2 regions of the Hymenobacter segetis genome follow, and region 1 is predicted to be linked to the other one. Evidence: riboswitches for the same ligand, from Rfam matches in the RefSeq annotation. Region 1 holds a riboswitch; the other holds the start of a gene.
What was found. A riboswitch is a leader RNA that binds a small molecule or an ion and turns the genes downstream of it on or off. The one in region 1 is predicted to bind cobalamin.
Positions count from the first base shown of each region.

Region 2: it holds a riboswitch for cobalamin, as region 1 does, so the genes downstream of both, ACYU70_RS15220 (acyl-CoA thioesterase) here and ACYU70_RS16745 (TonB-dependent receptor) in region 1, are expected to answer to the same signal.

Region 1 covers NZ_BAAHBV010000002.1:1,501,019-1,515,352, reverse strand. Annotated here, with positions in the region: gene ACYU70_RS16760 (divalent metal cation transporter) at 1-580, shown strand, start outside; gene ACYU70_RS16755 (TonB-dependent receptor) at 785-3,232, shown strand; gene ACYU70_RS16750 (transporter) at 3,301-4,164, shown strand; cobalamin riboswitch at 4,193-4,407, shown strand; gene ACYU70_RS16745 (TonB-dependent receptor) at 4,569-6,533, shown strand; gene ACYU70_RS16740 (DUF5074 domain-containing protein) at 6,597-7,652, shown strand; gene ACYU70_RS16735 (hypothetical protein) at 7,751-8,023, opposite strand; gene ACYU70_RS16730 (thioredoxin family protein) at 8,191-8,799, shown strand; gene ACYU70_RS16725 (hypothetical protein) at 8,854-9,213, shown strand; gene ACYU70_RS16720 (AraC family transcriptional regulator) at 9,219-9,791, shown strand; gene ACYU70_RS16715 (hypothetical protein) at 9,886-10,083, shown strand; gene ACYU70_RS16710 (DUF1440 domain-containing protein) at 10,080-10,595, opposite strand; gene ACYU70_RS16705 (B12-binding domain-containing radical SAM protein) at 10,733-13,159, shown strand; gene ACYU70_RS16700 (dienelactone hydrolase family protein) at 13,238-14,284, opposite strand; gene ACYU70_RS16695 (GNAT family N-acetyltransferase) at 14,309-14,334, opposite strand, start outside.
Region 2 covers NZ_BAAHBV010000002.1:1,120,568-1,134,901, reverse strand. Annotated here, with positions in the region: gene ACYU70_RS15230 (SDR family oxidoreductase) at 1-343, shown strand, start outside; gene ACYU70_RS15225 (MDR family MFS transporter) at 497-2,071, shown strand; cobalamin riboswitch at 2,269-2,491, shown strand; gene ACYU70_RS15220 (acyl-CoA thioesterase) at 2,640-3,074, shown strand; gene ACYU70_RS15215 (putative sulfate/molybdate transporter) at 3,112-4,296, opposite strand; gene ACYU70_RS15210 (cation:dicarboxylate symporter family transporter) at 4,373-5,686, opposite strand; gene fdhD (formate dehydrogenase accessory sulfurtransferase FdhD) at 5,884-6,753, shown strand; gene ACYU70_RS15200 (DUF7009 family protein) at 6,850-7,197, shown strand; gene ACYU70_RS15195 (FdhF/YdeP family oxidoreductase) at 7,255-9,837, shown strand; gene hemA (glutamyl-tRNA reductase) at 10,770-12,041, opposite strand; gene ACYU70_RS15185 (DMT family transporter) at 12,284-13,336, shown strand; gene ACYU70_RS15180 (lipid A deacylase LpxR family protein) at 13,450-14,334, opposite strand, start outside.

The DNA.
Region 1 (14,334 bases):
GGGCAAACGCTCGGCCATCAAGTTCGCCACCATCGACTCGACGCTGGCGCTGTTTCTGGCGTTTTTTGTGAATGCGGCCATTCTGGTGACGGCGGCGGCGGCCTTCCACGGCAAGGGTCATGAGGACGTGGCCGATATTGCCGATGCCCACAAATTGCTCACGCCGGTGCTGGGTGCGGGTGCGGCCAGTGCGCTGTTTGCAATTGCCCTGCTCGCCTCGGGCCAGAATTCGACGCTGACCGGCACGCTGGCCGGCCAGATTGTGATGGAAGGCTTCCTCGATTTGAAGCTGAAGCCCTGGGTGCGCCGACTCATTACGCGCCTCATTGCCGTGATACCGGCCTTGATAGTGGCCATCCTCTACGGCGAGAAGGGGACAGGGCAGCTGCTGGTGCTCAGCCAGGTAATTCTCTCATTGCAGCTCAGTTTCGCGGTGGTGCCGCTGGTGCTTTTCACTAGCAGCAAGGCCAAAATGGGCGTGTTTGTGAATCGGCCGTGGGTAAAAATCGTGGCTTGGGTAGTGTCGGGTATCATCATCAGCCTCAACGTGTTTTTGCTCTGGCAAACCTTCTTCGGCTAATAATTTCTTCTGGTCCCGCTGGCCGCAGTTTGCGCGTGAAGGCGTGAGCTGCGAGCCAACGGGTGAGGCGAGATTGTAACTCGCCGCTCTGGACTTTTTTCCATTTCCCAATCAACTCTGGGTTTCAAGGTTAGCACCCGCACATTTTGCGGCGCAGAATCCCCATGTCCTTTTATATCCAATAAAATAGCTGTGAAAATACTGTTGATACTATTTATTTTGGTGCCGCAACTGGCTTTCGCTCAGTTGCCTACTATTGGCGGGGTAGTGCGCGGTGCCGCCCGCCAGCCGGTGCCGTTTGCCAGCGTGGCGGTGTTGGGCACCACGCTGGGGGCCGTGGCCGACGCGGCGGGCCACTACGAGCTAGCCGGCGTGCCGGCCGGGGCAGTGCGCCTGCGGGCCAGCGCCGTGGGCTTCGCGCCCATAGAGCAGCGCGCCGAGGTAACCGCCGGCCAATCCCAAACGGTTGATTTCCTGCTGCAAGCCACCGCCGCTGACCTAGGCGAAGTGGTGGTGACGGGCGTGAGCCGGGCCACCGAAATCCGGCGCAGCCCCGTACCCATTGCCACCCTCAGCCGCCGCGAAATCAACCTCAATGCCAACACCAACGTCATCGACGCGGCCGTGCGGGGCATTCCGGGCCTGAGCGCCGTTACCACCGGCCCCAACGTGTCGAAACCCTTCATTCGGGGGCTGGGCTACAACCGCGTGCTGACCCTCTACAACGGCCTGCGGCAGGAAGGCCAGCAGTGGGGCGATGAGCACGGCGTGGAGGTGGATGGCTACGACATCGAGCGCGTGGAAGTGGTGAAAGGCCCCGCCAGCCTGCTCTATGGCTCCGATGCCGTGGCCGGCGTGGTGAATCTACTGCCCGCCTTGCCCAGCGGCCCCGAAGGCCGGCTGCGTGGCGAAGTCCTCAATGAGTACCAGTCGGCCAACGGCTTAGTGGGAAATTCGCTGGGGCTGAATTACCAGAAAAATGGGTTCCAGACCAGCTTCCGGGCCAGCCACCGCTTGGCGCGCGACTACCGGAACAGTGTGGATGGTCGCGTGTACAACACCGGTTTTCGAGAGCTGACCCTGACGGGGATGGCCGGCGTGAGCAAGCACTGGGGCAGCTCGCACTGGTACCTCACGCTGTACGACAATCAACAGGAAATCCCGGATGGCAGCCGCGACTCGCTAAGCCGCCGTTTCACCCGTCAGGTGGCCGAGAGCGGGCTGGATGACATCAAAAAACGGCCGCTGGTGAGTGATGATGAGCTGAGCTCCTATGCCATCAGCCCGCTGCATCAGCGCATTCAGCACTACCGGGTATTCACCAAAACGCAGCTGCACCTGGGGGGCGGCGAGCTGCACCTGCTGCTGGGCGCGCAGCAGAACACGCGGGAGGAATTCAACCACCCCACCGCGCCCGGCCAGCCCGGCCTGGCCCTGCGCCTCACCACCTACACCTACGATGTGCGCTACCACCTGCCCGACTGGCAGGGCCTGCAAATCAGCCTCGGCAGCAACGGCATGGGCCAGCTCAACCGCCACCAGAACGCCACCGATTTCCCCATTCCCGACTACAACCTGCTGGACGCGGGCGGCTTTCTGCTTCTAAAAAAGCCCCTGGGCAAGCTGGAGCTGAGCGGCGGCCTGCGCTACGATACCCGCCTCGTGACTTGGAATGATTTCTACCTGGCCCCCAACCCGGCCACTGGGTTTGCGGGCGCGGCCGGCCCCGGCGCGGTGGGAGCGGAACTGCCGTTTCCGGCGTTTCGGCAGCGCTATCAGGGCGTGTCGGCCAGTGCGGGGGCGAGCTGTGTGGCCACGGAGCAGCTCACGCTACGCGCCAACCTGGCCCGCGGCTACCGCGCCCCCAACATCCCCGAAATTGGCTCCAACGGCCTCGACCCCGGCGCGCACATCGTGTATCTTGGCAACCGCAGCTTCCGGCCCGAGTTCAGCTGGCAGCAGGACGTGGGCGTGCTCTGGCACCAAGCCACGCTCGATGCCTCAGTGGAGGTGTTCCACAACTACGTGCAGAACTTCATTTACCAGGGCCGCTTGCTGAACGAGGCCGGGCAGCCGGTCGTCATCGTGCCCGGCAACACCACCTACCAGTTCCAGCAATCCGCCGCCCGTCTCTACGGCCTGGAAGCCAGCCTGAACTGGCGGCCCGCCGCCCTGCCGTGGCTGGCGCTCAACAACAGCGTAGCCTTCGTGAACGGCCAGAACGCCGACGCCAACCTGCTCGAACGCCAAGGCGAAGCCGCCCGCTACCTGCCGCTCATCCCGCCACTGCGGGCCCGCTCCGAGGTGCGCGCCACGCTGCCCACTGGCAAAGGCCGCCTCACGGGCACCTATTTCCGGGCCACGGTGGAGGGCAGCGCCAGCCAAAATCACTTCTACGCCCTCGACAACACCGAAACCGCCACCGCCGGCTATGCCCTGCTGGGCCTGGGGGCGGGCACTACTTTGGCGAGCCCGGGCGGCCGGCCGGTGGTGCAGCTCATCGTGCAGGTTGATAACGTGTTCGACACCGCTTACCAAGCCCACCTCAACCGTTTGAAATACTTCGAATACTACGCCGCCGCGCCCAATGGCCGCTTGGGTATCTACAACCCCGGCCGGAATGTGGCGGTGAAAGTGGTGGTGCCGTTCTAAACTAACCTGCCGGAAGTCGACTGTTCAGCTGGAAACTGCGTATGCGGGGCTCTCTTTCTCTTCGCGCTATGCTTCGTTTCGGTACGCTTTGCTTGTTTTTAACGGTGTTGATGCACCCGGCCGTCGCACAGCAGGGCGTTAAAAATGACACGATTAAAGTTGATAAACATCAATTTAACCTGTTCAATCCTACGCCGCGCAAATACATGCGCCCCATGGTGCCCGACCGCCCCGGCATCACCGAAAGCCCGTATTCGGTCGATGCGGGCCATTTTCAGTACGAAACTGATGCCCTGCGCCTGCTCACGCGCCGCGAGGGCACGGCCTACGGGCACGACTGGTACATCAACCACGCCCTAGCCAAAATCGGCCTCACCGACCGGACGGATTTACAAGTAGGCCTCGATTCCTACACCGATACCCGCAACTACGATGATGCCGACCCCGGCCAGACGGCCGTTTTTCGCGGCCTCGGCGACCTGAATCTGCGCCTGAAGCACACGCTGGTGGGCGACGACAATAGCCGTTGGGCCCTGGGTCTGATTGGCTACGTGACCCTGCCCACCGGCGGCCCGCGCGGCGATGGAGCCGTGGAATACGGAGCCGTGCTGCCCGTGGTGTACCAACTCAACAAGCCCTGGAGCATTGGCGGGCAGGTGGCCACGCAGGTGTACTGGGACCGCGAAACCCACTCGCATTACCTGCAGCTCACGCCCACGTTCACCACTGATTATCAGTTCACCAAGCTCATTCAGGTATTTGCGGAGTTGGTGGGCTACCGCGACGTGCGCCAGTCCTCATGGCTGAGCTCCATCAACACCGGGGCGCAGCTCGACGTGAGCGACAACGTGCAGCTCGATTTTGGCACCCACCTGCCCATCACCAATTCCGTGGACCGCGAATATTTCATCGGCATGAGCTTCCGGCGCTAAGGCGCGCGCCCTGCTAACCGTCCTTCCCGTACCTTTGCCCCGTCAAGGTGCCAGACCCCAATCGCGGGGCGCGGCTGAAAAGGGAATCCGGTTCAATGCCGGAGCTGTCCCCGCAACTGTACGCTTCACATCGGGGCGGGCCACGAATGCCACTGTTTGCTGATTGATTTTCAATCGACTAAATGGGAAGGCGGCCCGCTCGGCGAAGCAAGCCAGGAGACCTGCCCGGACATTCACAGGTTCAGCATTCGCGGAGGACGAATGGAGAAAGAGAACAGGGGCCGGTTTCGGCAGGCCCACTTTACAACTGTTTTTCGGCCTCGGTCTGGCGCTGGTTTTCTTTAATTTGAAGGCGACTGACGGTAGATTTTGAATCGAATTTTCTTTTGGAAAATTTGATTCGGATGCAGCTTTTTTTATCGTTCAGGCGTGTTTTCCCGTTGCCGGGCTTGCTGCTGCTGAGCCATTTGGCGGCAGCGCAGATAGCGCCTGCCCCAGCCGGGACCAGCCTGACGGACGTAGTGCATCCGCTGTCCGATGTGCAGGTGCGTGCCAGCCGACCCGCCCGGTTTGCCGTCGGCAGCCGCCGGCTTTTGGTTGATTCCACCACGCTCAGCCAGCAGCGCGGCGGCACGCTGGCCGACGTGCTGGCCGCCCGCAACTCCATCTATTTCAAGACCTACGGGCCGGGCCAGCTCACCACCATCACCATCCGGGGCACGGCATCGCGCCACACGGCCGTCCTCTGGAACGGGTTCAACATCAGCGTGCCCTCTTTGGGTGAATCCGATTTTGCCACCCTGCCCGCCAGCGCCAGCAGCCGGGTAGAAGTGCAGTTGGGGCCGGGCGGCGCGGCCTTTGGCAGCGGCGCGGTGGGCGGGGCGGTGCTGCTGTCGTCGCCCCTGCGCTGGGGCCGTAAGGGCTGGGCCAGTGCCCAGGCCGATGCGGGTAGCTTTGGCCTGTGGGGCGGCAGTGTGGAAGCCGGTTTCAGCAACGGGCGGGTGGCCGCGCAGGTAACGGCTTCGGCCCGCACCGCGCAAAACGATTTTGCCTACGCGGAGCTCGGCACCGGTCGCACCCGGCGGCTGGTAAATGCCGCCCTGCGCCACCAGTGGAGCGTGGCCGAAGACCTGGGCTGGCGGGTGGGCACATCCGGCGAAGTGCTGGCCTCCGTCTGGCTGACCGATACGGAGCGGGAAATTCAGCCCAGCCTGGGCACGGCCAACCGCCACGCCATGCAGCGCGACCGCAACCGCCGCGTGCTGCTGGGCTACCGCCACACCATCTCGGCCCGCCAGAGCTGGGCCGTGCGCGGGGTTTGGTTCGACGACGGCCTTGATTATTGGGACGATGACCTTAGCAGCCCGTCGCGGGTGTACACCACCCAGGCGCAGGCCGAATACACCGCCCAGCTAACCAGCCAGCTCGGCCTGCACGCCGGGCTGGAAACCCAGCGTTTCGACGCCCGCATTTCCGACTACGGCCGCAACCTGAGCGAGTACCGTAGCGCCGGTTTCCTGCTGGCCCGCTACGACCCTTTTGCCCGCCTGCACCTCAGCGCCCAGCTGCGTCAGGCCCTGCTGCCGGGGCAGCGCCCGCCCTTGCTGCCCGCCCTGGGGGCCGAGTGGGCCCTGCTGGAGCGCCCGGCCCATCACCTCACTGCCAAGGCCAGCGCGGCCCGCAGCTACCGCGCCCCCACCCTCAACGAGCGCTACTGGAGCCCCGGCGGCAACCCCAACCTGCTGCCCGAAAGCGGCGAAGGCTACGAAGCCGGCCTGGCCTACAAAGGGCAGCCCGCCCAGCCCTCGCCAGTGCAGTGGGAGGCCGAAGTCACCGCCTACCGCCAAACGGTGAAAAACTGGATACAGTGGCTGCCCGCCGCCGAATACGCCGGCAGCTACTCGCCCCAGAACCTGCGCCAGGTACGCACCCAGGGTCTCGAAACCAGCGCCGAAATCCGCTGGCGGCGGCCCATCCACGGCATGCGGGTGCGGGCGGCCTACACCTTCACCCAGGCCCGCAAGCTGGAAGGCTACGCGCAGGACCCCGACCCCGTGGGCGTGCAGCTGCCCTACGTGCCCCTGCACGCCGCCACCCTCAGCACCGACCATACCTGGCGGGGCTGGCAGGCCGGGGCCGCGTTGCAGCTCACCGGCTACCGCTACACTACCGCCGATGCCCAGGAGTTTCTGCCGTCTTACCTGCTGCTCAATGCCAACCTGGGCTATACGTTTCGGCCCGTTTCGGCGTGGGCCTTCACGCTGCTGCTGCAAGGGACCAACCTCACCAACCAGGCCTACCAAAGCTATGCTTACCGCCTCATGCCGCCCCGCGCCGGGCAACTCAGCCTGCGCGTAGCCTGGCGGTAAGCGGCCAGGCCCGGCGGGCAACTCAACGTGTCATTTTCAATTAAACCACCTTTTATACGCTTCATGTTTTCCCTCAAAAAACTATCCCTGCTGGCTTTGTCCGGCAGCCTGCTCCTCACCGCCTGCGACCCCAAAAAGGATGACCCCAAGGTCGAGTTGCCCAGCCCCAGCGAGCGGGTGTACGTGGTGAACGAAGGCAACTTCCCCAGTCCCGACGGCGATATCAGTCTGTTCAACACCACTACCAAGACGGTAACCAGCACCGGCCTCTATAAAAGCGTCAACCAAGGCGATTTAGGCTCCAACCCGCAGTCGATGACCATTATCGGTACGAAGGCATACCTGGCCGTGACGGCCAGCGACTCGCTGAACATCGTCAACCTCACCGATTTCCGGCACACGGCGGGCATTCACCTGAAGCAGCCGCGCTATGCGGTGGCGGTATCAGCTACTAAAGCCTACGTGACGCAGTGGAACGGCTATGTAGCCAATGGCACCGTGAGCATTGTGGACCTGGCCACCAATCGCATCACGGGCACCATCAGCACGGGGCTGGGGGTACAGCCTGAGGAAATTCTGCTGGGCAAAAACGGCCTGGTGTACGTGGCTAACAGCAGCAGTAACTTCCTCACCGTCATCAACCCGGCCACTGATGCGGTGCAGGCGCCCATCGCCACGCCCGACGGCCCGAAAGGCATTGTGCAGGACAATGCCGGCAACATATGGGTGCTTTGCGGCCAGTACGTCGACCCCAACGACCACATCATCCGCTTCAATCCGGCCACCCCAGCCACCCAGGTGAACATTGCCGTGCCCAGCAACTACTCCAACGGCAACCTGCGCCTGAACCCCGCCGGCGACAAAGTATTCGTGTCGTTGGGCGGTGACAGCAAGGTGGCCGCCGGCATCTACGAGCTGCCCCTGACGGCAACCACGTTGCCCGCCACGCCGCTCATTCGCCGTAATTTCTACGGCCTGGGCATCGATAAAGACAATGTTATTTACGGTGGTGCCTCCCGTGGGGCTTCCAACGGCTACGCATCGCGCTACACCAGCACCGGCACCAAAATCGACTCTTTCCAGGTCGGGAAATACCCCAACGGCTTCGTGTTCAACTAGATTTTCCACCTCCTCTTTCTGCAAAACAAGGAAAAGGCCCGCCCCGGAAGGAGCGGGCCTTTTTTGTGGGCCTTGATTTGACGCTGAATGGCTAAAAGCTAGTCGGCGATGCCGTCGTGGTTGCGGTCTTTGGCGTCGCCGGCGGCTTTGTAAAGGTCTTTGCCCGTCACGCGGCGCGTGGTGTCGCGGGTGAGGCCGGCGGTGGCCGAGTCGCCGTTGGCGGTGCCGTCGGTGCCGGCGGCGGGGCCTTTTTTGGTGTAGCCGCGCTCCACGTTGGTGTCGCCGTCTTTGGTGCCCGAGCTGCAGGCGCTAAACGTGGCGGTGAGGGCGCAGGCCACGGCAAGCGGGCGGAGGAAGTTTTTCAGAGACATGAAAGAGCGAAGGTGAGGGGGTAAATAATAAGCGATGCCGCAAGGTAGAAAAATAACCCGCCCGCACGCAACCCGAACCACCGGGCGCGGGTACGGTTGTACCGACGAGGACCGGCCGAAGGTTGCCCAAAGCTGCGCGTTCCCACTTCATTTTTCTTATTTGCCTGATGTTTAACCCGCTTTCCGTTTCCTCGGCGGCTACTGCGCTCGTGCCGACCTACACTTACCCCGAGTTCCGGGAGCTGATGACTACGCTGGCCGCCGAAAACCGCACCACCGGTCCCGAGCAGCTGCCGGGCCTCATCCGCTACACCGCCCAGAACCAGGCGCACCTAGATACCGCCTATGCCCGGCCCTTGCTGGCCGCGCTGGTCGAAAAGCTCCGGCAGCTGCCCCGCCCCGAGCGCTGGCTGGTGCTGGGCGAAACCTGGTGCGGCGATACCGCGCACACCTTGCCCATTCTGGCCCACCTGGCCGATGAAAGCCACGACCATGTCACGCTGCACGTCGCGCTGCGCTCCGAGCATCCCGAGCTGATGGCCACCCACCAGACCGACGGCAAAAACAGCATCCCCAAGCTCATTCGCTACGATGCGGCTACCGGTGCCGAACTGGGCACCTGGGGCCCGCGCCCGGCCGAGGCCCAGCTGCTGAGCCACCAGCTGCACGCCGATAAAACTTTGCATACCAACCAGGTAGTAAAGGGCATGAATATGTGGTACGAGGCCGATAATGGCCAGTCGGTGCAGCACGAGCTGCTGGCGCTGTTGGGCTAAGATTGGGGTTGAATCAAATTTTCCCCTATTTTCACCTTCCCAATTCCGAATTATATGCCCTTGCCGCTGCGCCTTCGCCTTCAAAAACACGTTGCTGCCTGGCCCTGGCGGCGGGTGGGCGTGCTGGCCGGCGTCAGCCTGTTGCTGGCACTAATGCTGGTGGGTTATTTGTTTGGCGTAAGTGACCATTTCTTTGGTCGACTTTTTTTTGCGTTTCTCGTATTGGTCTGGCTGCTGGCCGTTACGTTCCTCGCCGTGGTGCCCTTCGTGACCTGGGCCACCGCGCATTGGTTCGGGCGCGGATGGGCCGAAGTCTCGACGCCGGCCCCACGGCCCCGCCGGGCGGCCCCCGGCGCGTCAGCAGCGCGTTCTATTTCTCCACCGGCTGCCTCGCGGCGGCCCCAAACACGTTAAAGCCATTGAAAACTAACCTACTGCACATCAAAAATATGGTGTGCCCCCGGTGCGTAGAAGCCGTGCACAACCTGTTGGAGCGCGCTGGTTACAGCCCCAAAGCCGTAACGCTGGGCGTGGCCGAGCTCGACGAGAATACCCCCGCCGACCCCGAAGAACTGGCCCCGCTGCTGCACGCCGCCGGCTTCGAGCTGCTGCGCGGCCGCGCCGAGCAGCTCACCGAACAAATCAAAGGCACCCTGGCCGAATACCTGGAGCACCTGCGCACGGCGCGCTCGCCGCTCACCACCTCGGCTTTCCTCACGGACCGGTTTGCGGCCACCTACTCGCACCTGAGCAAGGTGTTTTCGCGCACCGCCCACCTCACCATCGAGAAATACCTCATCCGCCTCAAAATTGAGCGCGTGAAGGAAATGCTCAGCTACGGCGAGCTGACCCTGAACCAGATTGCCGACCAGATGCGCTACAGCTCGGGCCAGCACCTGAGCAACCAGTTCCGCCAGGTGACGGGCTACTCCGTGAGCGAGTTCCGCCGCCTGATGCTGCCCGAACGCATGTCGCTCGACGCGCTGGCGTAAGGCACCATCTTTCAATACCAAAAAAGGCGGCTTCCCACTCGGGAGCCGCCTTTTTTAATTAGGTTTGCCAGGTCAATTATTTCCTGCTTTTTCGATGTTGCTCGCTATTCTGCTGCCCGGCTTTTCCATGATGGTCAACGGCCATTTGCTGAAGGGGATTCTCTGTTTCGTGCTTCAGATAACGCTGATTGGCTGGATTCCGGCGGCTATCTGGGGCGTGGCGTCGCGTAGCCAGGATTTGGCCGAAAAGCGCCACCGCGAAACCCTGGAAGTGCTGCGCGCCCGCCGCTAGCGGGGCACTGCCCCGGGCCGCTGGCCGGCGTAGAAGCGGGCGGCGCGCAGGGCAATGGGCAGCCCGATGCACAGCATGAGAATCACCAGTCCGATGGCAGCCGGCTCCGGCTTGAGGGGCGGGGCCGCCACCCGCGAGCTGGGCAGCACCACCAGGTTCATTATCAGCCAAACCACCAGCCCATAGCCCAGGCCGGCCAGCACCGGATACCGCAGCAGCACCGGCAGCCGCGGGCTCAGCCAATACAAAAACACGGCAAACGCCACCGCAATGCCGTAGTGGGCCACCAAACCCAGCACGGCCGTGCCCGCGCCGCCCGCAAACGCCGCCTGCCCCACCAGCCCGCTGGCCACAAAATGCAGCACATTGACCGGGGACTTGTGCGTCGTCAGCACGTATTGGGTGCAGGCGGCGATGATGTCGAGCGTGCCCGCCAGCAACCCGGTAACGAGGGCCGCGCGGAGCCAGCCGGCGGGGCGCTCGGCGGCGATGGGGGAGGGAGAGGTTTCCATGCAGTAAAATAAGGATTTTGGCCGAAAGTCTTACGCCACTCGGCCCTCCGGCCGCCAGCCCCGACCTTTGCCGGAAATGAACCCCGGCCGGCCGCGCCGGGTTAGTCTCCACTGTGCCGAACCACTCTCCCCGCATCTTGCTCCTGACGCCGCCGCTCACGCAGCTCAACACCCCGTACCCGGCCACGGCCTACATTAAGGGCTTTCTGGGCGGGCGCGGGTATGACGTGACCCAGGCCGATATGGGCTTGCAGCTGGTGCTGCGGCTGTTTTCGGAAGCGGGTTTGCGGCGGGTTTTTCAGGAAGTTGAAGCCGGAAATTTTGAGCTGAGCGACAACGCCAAGCGGATGCTGCGCCTCCAAAACCGCTACCTGGCCACCATCACCCCGGTCATCCGCTTCCTCCAAAACAAAGATTTAACGCTGGCCCCGCGCATCTGCCACGGCCGTTTCCTACCCGAAGCCAGCCGCTTCGACAACGTGGCCGACCTCGAAACGGCCTTCGGCACCATGGGCCTCACCGACCAGGCCCGCCACCTGGCCACGCTCTACCTCGAAGACCTCGCCGACCTCATCAAGGAAACCGTGGGGCCGCACTTCGGCTTCTCGCGCTACGCCGAAAAGCTGGCCCTCTCCGCCACCAGCTTCGAGCCCCTGCACCAGGAACTGGAAGCCGCGCCGAATTTGCTGGATAGAATGCTGCTGGAGGAGCTGGAGCCCCTTTTGGCGCGGGTGCAGCCGGATGTGGTGGGCTTCACCGTGCCCTTCCCCGGCAACCTCTACGGCGCGTTGCGGCTGGCCAAACACATCAAGCAAATCAGCCCCGAAACCGTGACCATCATGGGCGGCGGCTACCCCAATACCGAACTGCGCGACATCAAAGAGCCCCGCTTTTTTGATTACATCGACTTCCTGACGCTGGATGATGGCGAGGGGCCGTGGTTGCGCCTGCTGGACTTGTTCGCCGCGCAATCGCTGCCTTCGATGGAGAAATTGCAGCCTCCCCCGACACTATTGCAGCCCGCATCAGGACAGGTAATGCCTCCCCCGATGCTAATGCAGCCCGCATTAGGGCAAGTAGTGCCTCCCCCGGCACTATCGCAGCCCGTCTTAGAGCAAGTAATGCCTTCCCTAGTGGTATTGCAGCCCGCGTTAGGGCAAGTAATGCCTCCCCCAGCCATATTGTTGCCTTCCTTAGCGCGATTGCGGCCTTACTTGGGGGCTGATGTGACCGAACTGCCTCTACAACGCACCTTCCTGCGCGACGAGGCGGGCCGGATTCACTACCTCAACCAGCCCTTCCCCGATGTGCCGCACGCCGAAGTGGGCACGCCCGACTACTCCGACCTCCCCCTCACCGATTACCTCTCGGTGCTGGAAGTGCTGAACCCCATGCACCGCCTCTGGAGCGATGGCCGCTGGAACAAGCTCACCGTGGCCCACGGCTGCTACTGGAAGCGCTGCTCGTTCTGCGACGTGACGCTGGACTATATCAGCCGGTACGAAACGGCCCCCAGCACGCTCCTGGTGGATAGAATCGAGCAAATCATCAACCAAACCGGCCAGACCGGCTTCCATTTCGTGGACGAGGCCGCCCCGCCGCTGGCCCTGCGCGACCTTGCCATCGAGCTGCTGAAGCGCCGCGTGGCCATCACCTGGTGGGGCAATATCCGGTTCGAAAAAACCTTCTCGCCCGACCTCTGCCGGCTGCTGGCCGCCTCGGGCTGCATCGCTATTTCGGGCGGGCTGGAAGTGGCTTCGGATAGGCTGTTGGCGTTGATGGAAAAGGGCGTGACCATCGCCCAAGTAGCGCGCGTCACGGACGGTTTTACCCAAGCCGGCATCATGGTGCATGCTTATCTGATGTACGGCTTCCCCACCCAAACCGCCCAGGAAACGGTGGACAGCCTCGAAGTGGTGCGCCAGCTTTTCGCGGCCGGCGTGGTGCAGAGCGGCTATTGGCACCGCTTTTCGATGACCGCGCACTCGCCCGTGGGCAAGAATCCGGCGAAGTATCAGGTGGCGGCCATCGGCCCGGAGCCCGCCGGCTTTGCCTGGAACGACCTCTGGCACGACGACCCGCTGGGCACCGACCACGAAGCCTTCGGCCCCGGCCTGGCCAAGTCGCTCTACAACTACCTGCACGGCGTGGCCCTCGATGAGCCCCTGGCCCGTTGGTTCGATTTCAAAACCCCGAAATCGACCACCCCGCGCCACCTCATCCAGCAAGCCCTGCAAGCCCCCGATAAGCCCGACTTCGCCCGCCAGAACCAACGCCTGTTCTGGCTCGGCAACGCCCCTGAAATCCGTATTGAATCGGGTAAAAAGGCCCCACGCGCCGTGCTCACCTGCTACGAGCAGGCCGAGGATTTCGAGGTGAAAACCACCGAAGCCGCCGGCCGCTGGCTGCACCAACTCCTCACCCAGCTCAGCCAGGATTTCGACACCAAAGTGCTACTGAAAGACGCCGCCGCCAGCTTTCCGAAATCGGAAGGCTCATTCGAGGCGTTCCTGCAAAGCCCGTCCTGGACCTTGCTGCGCGAGAAGAGCCTGCTGCTGCTGTAAAGAAACGGAACAGCCCGTCATGCTTCGACAAGCTCAGTATGACGTCTGGGGTATCGTTCAACTACCAACGACGTCCTGCTACTTCCCTTGTAGCCACTCCACCACGTCGGCGGGCAGCCCCGGCCCAAAGGCAGCGCTGCCCGGCAGCAGCAAATCGGGGCCGGTGGTGCGGTACACGCGCACGGCCGCGCCGCGCCGCCCGCCTAGCGCGTTGCGCAAAGCGACGGCGCGGGTAGTGGCCCCCGCGCCGCCGTACAGGCCCAGCAAGGGCATTTTGCGGTTGCGCAGCTCCCGAAACGCGGCGCGGGCGTTGGCATCCACCGCCGGGTTTTGGGCGATGAAAAAGGCCGCTCGGGGTGCGCCCGGGCCGGTCAGCAACGAAGCCAGGGCCGTCGCCCGGCCTCCCGCCGCCCACGCCCCGATATTGGCCGTGTCGGCCCCGGCGGTGCCGCGCAGCAGGCGCAGGGCGGCTTGTAGGCGCGGCGTTTCATCCGCAGCCGTGGCCGAATCGGCGGGCGGGAGTAGCAGCACAATCAGGCCTTCGCGGGCCAGCGCATCGGCCCAGATAGCGGCGGTGGGGGCCGTTTCGGCATCGGGCAGCAGGGCTAGCGCCGCGCCGGGCGTGCCCGTATCAGCCGGCGCAAACAGCCAGGCCGAGCCCGTGGTCTGCGGCACTTCCTCGGTGCGGTAGGTACTGGGCGTGGGCGCGCCCCGCTTCACCAGAATGGTGGTGGCTTTGGTGGAATCCAAGGTGAGGGTACCGCGCCAAAAGTCTCCGTCCAGCGTCAGGGCCAGGGTTTGGCCGGGGCGGGCGGGCCGCGTCAGGCGCAGCTGATTGTTGCTGAAAACGATGGTGTCGGCCACGAAGCTGAGCGTGCCGGGGGCCGTGAATTCGGCTTCGTAGTGGCCGGGGCTGGGGTGGCGAATGTCGAGCGTGGCCCGGGCTTCGGGCTGTCCGGCGGCGCTGAGGCTGCCTTCGTAATGGCCGACTGGTGGCGTGGCGGCTTCGGCAGTTTGCTCGTGCTTGGTCTGACAGGCCGTCAATAGAATGCCCAGGCACACGCCCAGCAAAGCGCCACTTTTGCGAAGGAAATGGCTGCTCATCGGACGCGTCGGGACTGACATAGGCATTCGGTAAAAGTAGGCGCTTTAGCGGCCGGCCATGCCCTTGCGCA
Region 2 (14,334 bases), 380 kb from region 1:
GGTGGCCAACCTCATGCTCTCCAACAGCCTGCGGGCGGCCGTGACGGGCATGGCCCGCACCCTAGCCACCGAAGTAGCAGCGCAAGGCATCACCGTGAATAACATTCTGCCCGGCTACACCCGCACCGAGCGCGTGGTGGGCTTGGCCGAGGCTACGGCCGCTCGCGAAGGCATTTCATCGACCGAGGCCACGGCACGCTGGGAGGCCGAAATACCCATGCGCCGACTGGGCGAGCCGCGCGAATTTGCGGCGCTGGCGGCGTTTCTGTGCTCGGAGCGGGCCAGCTACATCACGGGCACGTCGGTGCCGGTGGATGGCGGGTGGATCCGCTCGCTGCTATAACATTTGGCGCCGGGCGCGTATAGTAACACGTCATGCTGAGCGCAGCCGAAGCATCTCTACCGCGAGAGTAACTGATTACTTCCTCAGTAGAGATGCTTCGGCTACGCTCAGCATGACGTTCTTTTTTGCTCCAGACTTCCATTTTCCTTCCCCTTGACCGAAACCCTCACCCACCGCCAGAAGATGCTCACCTTCGCCGGCATCCTGCTGGCCATGTTTTTGGGCTCGCTCGACCAGACCATCGTGAGCACGGCGCTGCCGCGCATTGTGGCCGATTTGCACGGGCTCGACCGGTTTACGTGGGTAGCTACTGCTTATTTGGTGGCCAGCACGGCGCTGGTGCCCATCTACGGCAAGCTGGCCGATATGTACTCGCGGCGCACCATTGAGATTGTGGCGGTGAGCATCTTTCTGGTGGGCTCGGGGCTGTGCGGGCTGGCGGGCGAGTTCGGGACGCTGCCCGTGCTGGGCGATGGCATGACGCAACTGGTGGTGTTCCGGGCCATTCAGGGGTTTGGCGGGGCGGGACTGTTTGCCATGGCCTTCATCATCATCGCCGATTTGTTTGCGCCGGCCGAGCGGGGGCGCTACCAGGGGTTTACGGGAGCGGTGTTTGGCACGTCGTCGGTGCTGGGGCCGCTGCTGGGCGGATTTCTCACGGATAAGGGTACGGGGCTGATTCCCGGCGTGGCAGGCTGGCGGCTGGTGTTCTACGTGAACCTGCCGCTGGGCCTGCTGGCCCTCTGGTTCATCATCACCCAAATGCCGCCGCTACGCCCGCGCACCGAACCCAAGCCGTTCGATTTTATCTCCGCCGCGTTGCTGATGGCCGGCTTGGGGCCGCTGGTGGTGGCCTTGCAGCTCAACCGGGCGCTGTATCCGTGGGCGGGCGCGCTCACGCTTGGGCTGCTGGCCGGAGCAGCGGTGGCGCTGGTGCTGTTTGTGGGGCGCAGCCTGCGGCACGAGAACCCGATTCTCAATTTCAGTCTGTTCAAAAACCCGGTGTTCCGCACGGCCAATGCGGCGCTGTTCTGCATGGGCGGGGCGTTTCTGGGCGTTATCATTTTCGAGCCGCTGTTTATGGTGAACGTGCTGGGCGAGTCGGCCACGCGGGCGGGGGCCAGCCTGATGCCGCTGTCGCTGGGCGTGGTCACGGGCTCGATGCTGGCCGGCCAGATGGTATCGCGCTTCGGCCACTACAAGCGCTGGATGCTGGGCGGCCTCGTGCTGCTGCTCGGGGGGCTGAGCCTGCTGGCCACCATGCCGCCCACGGTGCAGTATTATCAGGTGCTCATTTACCTGGCCGTCTGCGGCCTGGGCCTGGGACCTACGATGCCGCTCTACACCCTGGCCGTCCAGAACGCCACCGAGCCCACGCTCATGGGCCAGGCTACCTCGGCCAGCCAGTTCTTTCGGCAGATTGGTGGGGCGCTGGCGGCCTCGGCGTTGGGCGCGGTGCTCACCTTCACGCTGGCCCACAGCCTGCCGGCCGCCGCGCAGACTCCCGCCACGGCCGCCCGCCCGGCGGTGGTAGCCGAAGGCCCGGCCGTGCCCGCCACCACCGCCGGCGCGGCCGACCCGGCGGTGCGGGCCGCCTTCGCCACGGCTATCCGGCGGGTGTATATGGTGGATATTCTGCTGGTAGTGGGCGGCCTGCTGCTCACGCTGCTGGTGCCGGAGCTGCCGCTACGAAAGGCCAATGAGAAGGTGCCCACGGCGGTGGAGTAGGGGTAATTACAGCGATGGCGCGGGCCTGTGGCCCGTGCCGACTATTGGTGGGCCTCCAGGCCCGCGGGCGTCCGCGCTGTTCGGTCATCGTTCAACAATTGCAGGCCAGAGGCCTGCTAATAGCCGGCACGGGCCACAGGCCCGCGCCATCCCCGCCGCTCGTGCTGTACCTTCGCCGCGTTGGTTCTCGGTTTGATTTCCTTCAATCAGCGGACGGTTTTTAGCCCCGGTTTCAGCCGGGGTAAAACTTAAAAGGGAATCGGGTGCAACTCCCGAACAGACGCGCTACTGTGAGTTTCCCGGCCTAGCCCGCCGGAGCCGGCGGCCCCAGACATGCCCATTGGCCCCCTGAAAACGGGCCGAGAAGGGCGGGGCTCACCCGAAACAAGTCAGGAGACCTGCCGGCCGCCGAGTGATGCTGCCCTCGCGCTTTGGGGCTGGCATCGGCGGTGCCGTGCCGCTGCGCCTGGGGCGTGGCCGGGGCGTGGTGCGGCCGGTGGCTGGCTTATGAAGAATGGGGCTTGAACGCAAACGGAGGCCGTTTATCACCTCTTATCCCCGTTAGCTCATGCTTCTTGCCGACCGCATTGCCCGCGCCGAGACGCGCATTTTCAAAGCCGTTTTTCCCAACACTACCAACCACTACGACACCCTGTTCGGCGGCACCACGCTGCTGCTCATGGACGAGGTAGCCTTCATCGCCGCCACCCGCTTCTCGCGCCTGAAAATGGTGACGGTTTCTTCCGAGCGGGTCGATTTCACGCACCCCATCCCCGGCGGCTCGCTGGTCGAATTAGTAGCCAACATCGAGCACGTAGGCCGCACCAGCCTCAAAGTGCGCGTCGAATTATTCGTGGAGCAGATGTATTCCGACGACCGTCACAAGGCCGTAACCGGCCTGTTCACCTTTGTGGCCGTGGATGAGCACAAGCAGCCCGTCCGCATTCTGGCCGAGGAAATGGAATCATCACTAACGTTGGTAGCGCCGCCTTTGGACTCGTAATCAGCCTGTCTGGTGTTTAGAGAAAGGCCGCCAGCCGCTAGTGTTTCCCCAGCCCTACCCAGCCGCGCTGCATGGCGTAGTAGATGGCCGTGCCCACAATCAGGCCCACCAGGTAGCCGTACGGCAGCCCCGCGCAGAGCAGGCCTACCAGCAGCGACACCAGTAAATCACTGCGGCTGCCGCTCACATCGCGCAGCAGCGTGGCCAGCGACAGCGCCTCGAACAACAGCAGCACCCCCAGCACCGGCAGCGGAAAAATCTGCACCACCTCGGCAAAGCCCTGGCTGAAAAACAGCCCCATCACCAGAAAAATGCCGCCATAAATGACCACCGACCCGCCCGTGCGCGCCCCAAACGCATAGTGCCCCACCATGCCGCCCGAACCGTGGCACACCGGAAAGCCCCCGAAAAACGGGTTCACCAAATTCATCAGCGCGTAGGTGAAGCTGATTTTTTTGATGGTAAGCAGTTCGCGCTCGGGGAATAAATCGTGCGCCACCTGCTTGGTGGCCAGAATGGAATTGCCGAGCGAAAGCGGAATCTGGGGCAGGGCCAGCAGCACCGCGCCGGTCAGAATATCGGCCGATTGGGGTAGGTGCCAGCTGGGCAAGTGCAGGCCCACCGCCCGCTGCGCCGTGGCCAAATCGAGCTTAAAAACCAGCGCATACGCCACGCCCAGGGCAATAACGATGAGCGCCGCCGGCCAGCGCCGGTTGCCAAACAGCACCACCGTCACGGCAAAAGCCGCCGCCGCCAGTGCGTAGCCCGCTGCGCCATCGGCCCCCACATACTTGGTGAGGGCCAGCGTGGCCAGCTGCAAGGCCAGCCCAAACTGGATGCCGCGCACCACGGCCTTGGGCACCAGCCGCGCCAGCGCATCAATCAGCCCGGTTATCGACAGAAAAAACATGCTGACCCCAATAGCCAGCCCCCCGCCAAAAATGACGCGGCCGGGAATTTTCTGGGCGATAACCAGCGCCGCGAAGGCCTTGAGGGGCTGCACCGGCATGGGCATCCGGTACCACAGCCCGGTAAACACCTGCATCAGCCCGAATAAAATCAGTACCGAAGCACTGTCAATCCCCGAGGCGGCGATGACGCCGATGAGCAGCGGCAAATCGGTGCCGAGGTCGCCAAACGCGCCGGCCAGCTCGTTGCGGTCGAAGCGGATGGGGGGGCGCGTAGGGGCGGGTGTGGGCGGGGTCAGGGTAATGGATTCCACAGGGCAAAGGTGGGAAATGTCTGGTAGAATGGGGTAGGGACGCAAGTATGCGTCTCTACCCATAACCCCACTGGTTCTACTTTTTGTTTTTCAGCAGGCGAGCCACTTCGCTGGCCTGTTCGGCCGCTTCGCCCAGGTACTCGCCGCTGGTGTAATCCTTGCGGAAACGGAGCGGCCGCAGCCGCCGGCCCAGCACTTCTACCGCCCGTTCGTGGTCGAGGGCATCCTCCGTGTGGGCCAGGAAAACGGTGGCCACGCCGTTGCCGATGAAGTTGGTGATGGAGCGGGCTTCCGACATAAATCTATCCACGCCCAGCAGCAGGGCCAGGCCCTCCACCGGAATCACTTTCATGGCCGTGAGCGTGCTGGCCAGCACCACAAAGCCGCTGCCCGCTACACCCGCCGCACCCTTCGAGGTCACCATCAGAATGCCCATCATGGTCAGAATCTGCGCCCCCGAAAGCTCGATGTGGAATACCTGGGCCAGAAAAAGGGTTGAAAGCGAGAGATAAATCGTGGTGCCGTCGAGGTTGAAGGAGTAGCCCGTGGGCACCACCAGTCCCACCACCGGCTGGGCGCAGCCCATGCCCTCCAGCTTCTCCATGAGCCCCGGCAGCCCGGCTTCGGACGACGAGGTGCCCAGCACAATCAGCAATTCAGCTTTGATGTATTTCAGAAACGACCACATCCCGATGCCACAGTAGCGCAGAATGCCCCCGAGCACCAGAAAAACGAACAAAACCATGGTCAGGTACACGGTAATCATGAGCTTGCCCAGCGGCAGCAGCGTGGCAATGCCGTACTTCCCAATCGTGAACGCCATGCCCCCAAACGCCCCGATGGGGGCCAGCATCATCACCCAGTGCAGCCCCCGAAACACGTATTTCGAGCATTCCTTCAGGAAGTGAATGATGGCCTTGCGGCCCGCGTATTTACTCAGGCCGATGCCCAGCACAATGGCTACGATGAGCACCTGCAAGGTCAGGTTATCGGCCAGAAAGTGGCCCCAGGAGAACTCCGTGGCCCGTTTCGTGAACTCGCCCACTTTCCCGGCATCGAGCTTGCCGGTGCTCACGCCCGCGCCCGGCCGCACCAGCGCCGCCACGCCCACGCCAATGAGCAGCGCCAGCGTCGTCACAATCTCGAAGTACAGCAGTGCCTTGCCTCCAATGCGCCCCACCTTCTTCAAATCCCCCATCGTGCTGATGCCAAGCGTGATGGTGAGGAATATAATTGGGTTGATGAACAGCTTCACCACATCGATAAAGCGCTTGCCCAGGGGCTCCATCTGCACGGCCAGGGCGGGCCGGAAGTGGCCCAGCAGCGCCCCGGCCCCAATGGCCAGCAGCACCCAAAAGGTGAGATTGCGGGTGAGGCGTTTGAGTTTCATAGGCAGAGGGTGGGGGAGGGCTCGGGGCAGACGAAAGAAATCGCAAGAACGTCATGCTGAAAAGAACGTCATGCAGAGCGCAGCGAAGCATCTTGCCCGCCACCACTAATCTTTTTCATTTAAGGATTGGTTTACTAACTGCGGGCAAGATGCTTCGCTGCGCTCTGCATGACGTTCTATAGTTTCTGCATTCTCCCATGGACCCCGCCATCCTCCTCCCCGCCGCCAGCTACGAATTCGCCACCATCCAAAAAGTAAGCGGCAGCGGCCCACCCGTGCCCGCCTCCGACCAGCTCGCCGCCGAGGAACCGCTCGAAATCCGTGTGGGCTACGAAACCGACGGCCAGCGCCAGCATCGCACCCTCTCCGTCACCATGCGCACGCCCGGCCACGACGAGGAATTAGCTGCCGGCTTCCTGCTCACCGAAGGCATTATCCATACTAAAGCCGACCTGCTGGGCATCATTCCCTGCCCCGATGTGCAAAAGGCCGAAGAAGCCGGCAACGTGGTCCGCGCCGAGCTGGCCGCGCACGTAAAGGTTGATTTCGCGGCCATGGAACGGCATTTCTACACTAGCTCCAGCTGCGGGGTGTGCGGCAAAACCAGCATTGATGCCGTGCGCACCGCCTCCTGCCCGGTGCTGCCCACCGCCGGCCCGCACCTGCGCTACGCCGTGGTGCACCAGTTGCCTGAGAAGCTGCGCGCCGCCCAGGCCGGCTTCGAGCAAACTGGCGGCCAGCACGCTTCAGCCCTGTTTTCGCCGGAGGGTGAGTTGCTGCTGCTGCGCGAAGACGTGGGCCGCCACAATGCGCTGGACAAGGTAATTGGCGCGGCGCTGCTGGCCGGATGGCTGCCGCTGCACCAGCATATTTTGCTGGTGAGCGGCCGCGTGAGCTTCGAGCTGGTGCAGAAGGCGGCGGCAGCCGGCATTGGGATTTTAGCGGCCGTGGGCGCGCCCAGCAGCCTGGCCATTCAGGCGGCCGAGAGCTTCGGGATGACCGTGCTGGGCTTCGTGCGCAACGAGCGGTTCAACATCTACAGCCACGGCTGGCGACTGCTGGCCTAATACTGGCTAAGGCGCCAGAAAAACCTTGCTTAACAGCTATAGTTCGGCAACACCCTCCCTCCTCAGCCGTTTAACTTTCAGCCACAATCCCACCCCATGAAACTCCGCATCGAAGACGACACCCTGCGCCTGCGCGTCTCCCAGGGCGAGCTGGACGAATTTGCCGAAAAAGGCCGCGTGGAAGGAGCCGTGCACTTCGGGCTCAACCCCGCTCAGCGCCTGACCTATGCCCTGGAGCGCGGCTCCGAACCCGCCCAGACCCTGCCCGAGGCCGAGCCCGTGCAGGTGCATTACGAGCCGGGCGCGCTCACCGTGCTGGTGCCTTTTGCCTTGGCCAAAACCTGGGTCGAAACCGACCAGAACGGTTTTTCGCACGACGTGCCACTGGCTGAAAACCAGCGTCTCCAAATTTTGGTTGAGAAGGACCTGGACTGCCGCCACTAGTGCCGTCGGCAACTTCTAACGCTATTTAAAATCCCACCCTCTGTTTTGATGAGCCCCATGGAAGATTCCCCTCAAACCGACCCCGGCAAAGCTGGTCAGGCGCACGAGCAGAAAGCCAGCCTCGCCCCCAAAAGCGGCGAACGACCCGACCAGGGCCACGCCCCGGTAGCCGACCACGAAATCCCCAACGCCGACCACCCCAGCAAAGCCATGCACGAAGCCAGCGCCGGCACTCCGCCCGCCGAAGAGCACATCCCCGCGCCGCCCACTATGGAGGCCAAGTACCTGCACCCCATCCTGGCGCAGCCGCCTGAGGCCCTCACCGGCCTGCGCCTGGAAGGCCGGGAGAAGGTGGCGGCCGGTGTTACGGCCGTTATCAAATCGATGCAGTTCAGCTGGAGCGAGGGCGGCATGGGGCGCGGCACCAAGGCCCTGCTCGGCCTGAACCAGAAAAACGGGTTCGACTGCTCCAGCTGCGCCTGGCCCGACCCCGACGAGCACCGCTCAGTAGCCGAATTCTGTGAGAACGGTGCCAAAGCCACCGCCTCCGATGCCGACGACCGGGCCGCCGGCCCCGAGCTTTTCGCCAAGCACAGCTTGGCCGAGCTCTCGCGCCTGAGCGACCGCGACCAGAACAACACCGGCCGCCTCACGCACCCCATGGTGAAGCGCCCCGGCGACAATCACTACTCGCCCATCGCCTGGCCCGATGCCTTCGATATCATCGCCAAAGAGCTGAACGCCTGCGCTTCGCCCGATGAGGCTGTGTTCTACACCTCGGGCAAAATCCCGAACGAGCCGGCCTTCCTGTTCCAACTGTTTGCCCGCGAGTTCGGCACTAACAACCTGCCCGACTGTTCCAACATGTGCCACGAGAGTAGCGGCTCGGCCCTGAGCCCCACACTGGGCCTGGGCAAGGGTTCGGTCACGCTGAATGACCTGCACGAGGCCGAAGTCATCCTCATCATCGGCCAGAACCCGGGCACCAACCACCCGCGCATGCTCTCGGCTCTTCAAGCGGCCAAGCGCAACGGGGCCAAAATAATCAGCGTGAACCCGCTGCCGGAAGCCGGCCTCATCGCCTTCAAAAACCCGCAGGATTTCATGAACCCGCTACGGGCGCTGGGCGCGCTTATCGGCGACGGCACGCAAATCACCGACGTATTCCTGCAAGTGCGCGTGGATGGGGACATGGCCCTGTTGCGCGGCATAATGAAGCACCTCTTCGAGGCCGAGGACCTGAACCCGGGCCAGGTAGTCGACCGCAGCTTCGTGGCCGAATTCACCGAAGGCTTCGACTCCTTCGAGCAGAATATTCGCAACACGAGTTGGGAGGAAATCGAGGAAATCAGCGGCATCAGCCGCGCCCAGTTGCTGGAAGCGGCCAACCTCATGGCGCGCAAGCAGAAAATAATCACCTGCTGGGCCATGGGCGTCACGCAGCAGCGCCAGGGCGTGCAGACGATTCAGGAAATCGTGAACCTGCACCTCATGAAAGGGGCCATCGGCAAGCCCGGCGCGGGCACCTGCCCGGTGCGCGGCCACTCCAACGTGCAGGGCGACCGCACAATGGGCATCTGGGAGCGCGTGAAGGGGGATTTTCTCGACGCGTTGGAAAAGGAATTCAAGTTCAAAGCCCCCCGCGAAGACGGCCTCGACGTGGTAGAAAGCCTCAAGACCATGCACGCGGGCAAAACCCGGGTGTATTTCAGCCTGGGCGGCAACCTGCTGGCCGCCGGCCCCGACACCGAGTTCATTGCCGAAGCCATGCGCAAGCAGAAGCTGACCGTATTCGTGGGCACCAAGCTCAATCGCGGCCACCTCACCACCGGCGAAACCAGCCTGCTGCTGCCCACCTTCGCCCACGTCGATATCGACATGCAGAAGTCCGGCCACCAGATGACGAGCTGCGAAAACTCGATGGGCGTGGTGAGCCAGAACAAGGGCATCCTGGTGCCCCTGGCCGGCGACCAGCTTAGCGAAGTAGCCATCATCAGTGGCGTGGCCATTGCCACCCTCGGCGACAAAACCACCACCGACTGGGTGGCTATGACGGAGAATTACGACGTTATCCGCGACCACATTGCCCGCGTCATCCCCGGCTTCGAGGACTTCAACAAGAAGCTGCGCGAGCCGGGCGGCTTCTACCTGCCCAACGGCCCCCGCGAGCGCAAATTCACAACCAAGGACGGCAAGGCCCATTTCACCACCACCACACTGGAGAAGTACGAAGTGGCCCCCGACCAGCTCATCCTGATGACCGTGCGCTCGCACGACCAGTTCAACACCACGATTTACGAGTACAACGACCGGTACCGGGGCATTCACGGCGAGCGCCGCGTGCTGTTCATGAACCCGGCTGACATGGCCGCCCGCAATATCAAAGCGAAGGACCTCATCGACATCACCAGCCACTACCAAGGCGAGGAGCGTACCGTGGAGAAGTTCGTAGCCGTGCCCTACGATATTCCGAAAGGCAACGTCTCCGCTTATTTCCCCGAGGCTAACCCGCTGGTACCCATCACCAGCGTAGCTAAAGTGAGCAACACGCCCACCTCGAAATACGTGGTGGTAACGGTGGTGCCCACGGCGGTGAATAACGACAAGCGCATCAAGCAGCGCGAAAAGATGATGGCGTAACGGGGACGTTTGTCATTGCGAGTGGAGCATAGCGCGACGCGGCAATCCGTCCTCTTGATGCAGAAAGTCCCAAGATGTAAGAAGGAAAGCCCCAACACTGCATAGTGCCGGGACTTTCCTTTTTACGTTTATCTGTAAACTTACAGTTTTATGGAAAACCAATTCTACAAAATAAATTGTTTAAACTAGCGGTTAATGTTCTGATAGACAAGGTGATTTGGGTGATAATCAACAAAGCTAGTTATACGAAACCTTACGAAGATTCGTAAACTTACTGTAGATTTGCAGCGTAATAACGCCAAAAAACAAGGGGCCGAACCTCCCGGCCCAGCCCCTTGCCGCCTCTTACAAGTAGTGAATGGCCGCCGAAAGGGCGCCACTGCCTACTGCAAGTCCGACAAGCCACTTCACTAGCTCGTCGGACAGCTGGAAGTCAAGTCGAAACTTGGCTCCCGGTTTTACACGCTTGTTTCTCATCTTCAGGGAGAATTAGGTGCTCAACCACCTTCTTCTTTTAAGCCCCGACCGTTCCACCGGCCGGGGCTTTGTCTTTTCTCAAAGACCGCCGAGGTGAGGTGGATTAACCGTGCTGTGTAAAAGTACGTAGGGCAAACAGCCGGTTCCTAACGCTAACGGACTGCTCTAGTCCTAAATGGATTCGAACATTGATAATTAATAAATTGATTATCATATTTTTGTGAAATAGCGTTTAAGGTTTGTGTAGGCAACGATTGTCTGATTATGTGGATAACTTTCAGTTGTTGGCTGTGAGCTGAGTGTTGAAATGCTATGAGAATAAGGAGGAAATATCATGTGTGCATCCTCGATATCTATCAAAGAAAGCATCGGCGAAAAATAAAAAGCCCGCCATTTGGCGGGCTTTTTTAAAGTCTCAGTAAATGAGATGGCTTCTGTGCTGTAGCTAATAAAGGTTAAACGGCTTCGCCCGTCTTCTCCAAATCGAACATCTCGCCCAGCATGGCTACCAGTTTATCGGCCTCATCGCGCTTGCAGGCAGATTTCAGGTGCAGCACGTGCTGCTTGAGAATCTTCTGCATCAGCGAGCGGGTGGCTTCGTCGAGGAGCTTGCTTTCGGCGGGGGTGGCTTTTTTCTGATAGCGGTCGAGTTCCTCCTGACGGAGGGTTTCGAGGTTGGCCTTCATCTTCTGGATGAGGGGCGAAACCATCATTTCCTTGGCCCAGTCGTTGAGGCCGGCAATGCTTTCGGCGATGATGGCCCGCACCTGCGGCACGGCTTCGAGGCGGGTTTGCAGCGCGGCCGAGGCCTTGCTCTGAATGGCATCGATGTTGTAGACCAGCACACCCGGTACCTGCTCCACATCGGCGGCAATACTGCGCGGTACGCTCAGGTCAATCAGGAACTTGAAGCTGAGAACGTCGAGGTTCTCGGCCAGCTCTTTGGTGAAGAACGGCTCGGCGCGGTTTATCGAGGAAATCACCACGTCGGCTTCTTTCAGCGCGGGCACGAGGTCTTCAAACTCTACGATGCGCATGTTGCACTCGGCGGCCAGCTCTTCGGCCTTGGCGCGGGTGCGGTTGCAGAGGGTGACTTCGCCGAAGGCCTTGCTGGCGGCCAGGTGGCGGCATACATCGGCTCCGATTTCGCCTAAGCCAACTACCAACACTTTGGGATTGGCCACGTCGGCGGTTAGCTCTTCCACCAGTTCCAGGGCGGCGTAGCTTACTGAGGCAGCCCCGTCGCGGAAGCTGGTTTCAGTTTGCACACGCTTGTTGGTGAAGAAAACGGTGTGCAGCAAGCGGTGCAGGAAAGGGCCGGCGGCGTCAGCATCGGCGGCCCACTGGTAGGCCATTTTCACCTGGTTGCTGATTTGCAGGTCGCCTACTACCTGAGCATCAAGGCCCATGGCCACTTCGAAGAGGTGCTGCACGGCCGCGTCGGCGTCGGGCAGCAGGTCAAAGTAGGGCAGGAACTGGCCGATGTCGGCGCGGTCTTTCAGGTGGCCCAGGGCGAGGATGATTTCGCGGCTGCGGTCGTCCTCGGCGGCGTAGTACACCTCGGTGCGGTTGCAGGTGCTCAGCACGAGCAGGTCATTAAGGCCCAGCTCATTGTGCAGCGTATTCAGGAAGCGGCGGCAGGCGGCCTCGTCCAGCGAAAGCAGCTCGCGGATGGCAAGCGGGGCTTTCTTGAAGGAGAGGCTAACGGCCTTGAACGGATGCGACATAGACGGAATCGACACGAAATCGGACTACAAAATTACGGCAGGATTTCGGTAGGATATCACAACAGCCCGGGCATAAGTAGGGTTCGAGGGGAAAGTTGACGAATATCAGGCATCTGCAGGCCCTCAGAGACAATCAGGCTAGGTAGTGTTGGATGAAATGACGAAAGTCAGCCCGGAATCGGGGGGCGGCAGCCAGAACCAAGCCCGCCGGCCGCCGTGCGGGGGGCTTGTACCTTTGCCGCATGTCGCCCAAACTCCCACCCGCTGCTCATTCCTCACTCGTGCTGATGCCCGCCAGGGTTGCTTCATCGGCCGCCACGACCGCGCCCGAAACCACCCTGCCGGGCGCGGCCGACGAAACGGCTTCCCTCGAAGCGACCGAAGCGCTGGCCAATCCCGCGCCGGCCGTTACCTCGCCCGTGGCGTGGATGCTGCTGCTCATTTTGGCCTCCATCTGGGGCACGTCGTTTATCCTGATGAAGAAGGGGTTGGTGGTGTTTTCGGCTATGGAGCTGGGCGCTACCCGCGTGAGCGTGGCGGCGCTGCTGCTGCTGCCCTTTGCCCTGCGCCATGTGGGGCGGGTGGAGCGCAGTCGGTTCAAGTGGCTGGCCCTTAGTGGGGTGGTGGGGACGCTGATTCCGGCGTTTCTGTTTGCGTATGCTGAAACCCGGCTGGCCTCGGGGCTGGCGGGCGTGCTCAATGCTCTCACGGTGGTGTTCACACTGCTGGTGGGGGCGCTGCTGTTTCGGCAGCGGCTGACGGGCTTGCGGGTGCTGGGCATCACGCTCGGGCTGGTGGGCACGGTGGTGATGTTGCAGCTGGGTGGCAGCGGCGGCGATGCCACGCCCGCCGGCGAGGGCAACGCCTGGTACGGCATCTATATCCTGATTGCGACCATGGGCTACGGCCTGAGCGTAAACGTTATCAAGCACAAGCTGGGCGGCATGACGCCGGTGGCGGTGACGTCGGTGCTGCTGCTACTTATCGGCGGGCCGGCGCTGGCGTACTTGCTGCTGGGCACGGAGTTTTTGCATAAGCTGGCTACCGTGCCGGGGGCGTGGGCGGCGTTTGGCTACATCGCGCTGCTGGCCACGATGAGTACGGCCGTGGCCATGGTGTTGTTTAATAGGTTGATTCAGCAGTCTACGGCGCTGTTTGCCTCGTCGAGTACTTACCTGATTCCCATCGTGGCCCTGGCCTGGGGCGCGCTGGATGGCGAGGCGTTTAACCTGTGGCACTTCGCCGGCATGGTGGTGATTCTGGTGGGTGTGCTGATTATTCACCGGGCCAAGTAGAGACGCTGGTCCGACCGCCCCAGGCGGTCTGACCGGTTGCAGGAAGCACGTTCTGCTAAACAACGACAACCGGTCGGACCGCCTGGGGCGGTCGGACCGGCGCGTACGATTCTTTAAAAGGCCACCGTCACGCCCAGCTGCCCCCAGCGGTGCGAGCGGCCCCCCGCGAATTCCGGCGAAACCCAAGTAGCCGTGGCGGCAAAGCTCAGCCCGCTATGAGCCAGTACCATGCCGCCGGAGCTGCGCAAAACGGCCCGGCGTACAGCATCTGCGGGCAGTGTGTATGGGTCGCGGTTAGTGAAAGGACTGCCTTGTAAGGTAGCATCGTAACCGACGAGGTGACCTTTCAGCGCGGCTTCGCCGTAGAGTTGCCAGGGTTGCGGCTCGGCGCTATGACTTGGACATGCCACGCTCAGATTGGCGAAATAGGGCCTGAACTTTCCCACCCGTAGCCGTAGTCCGGTGCCGGCATAAGTGTACAGCGTGCCCAATGAAGCTTCGGCATTGCCCAGCAACTCAATGTGCCGGCTGGCGGCTAGTTGTTTCTCAAACGCCACGCGGTAGCCGATGATGAGGGCGTTGCTAATCTGGTAGTCCCAGCCGCGCGGCTCAGCGTTGCCCGTGACGCGGTGGATGGCGGTTTGCAGCTCCTTGCCGCCGGCGGCCGGGCCGATAAAGCCGATTTCCAGCGCCGTGGTCAGGCGCTGGCGGCGGGCCGGCTGGTTGCTGATTCGAAAAAAAGAGGCGTACAAATACGCCGCATACGGCCGGTCGCCCACCCGAATAAATGCATCCTGGATGCGCAGGGGCGTAAATCCATCGTAGCGCAGCGTGAGGCCGTGCTGCTGTGTGCTGCCGCGCGGGCCGGCCGTCAGCAGGTGGCGTACCGGCAGCCGCGCCAGCATCGGGTGTACCAGCGTGAGCGTCATGCCCTGCGTGAAGTAGTAGTCGGTGCGAAAAAACAGGTCGTTGGCGTAGGTGTAGCGCAGCAGTCGCGC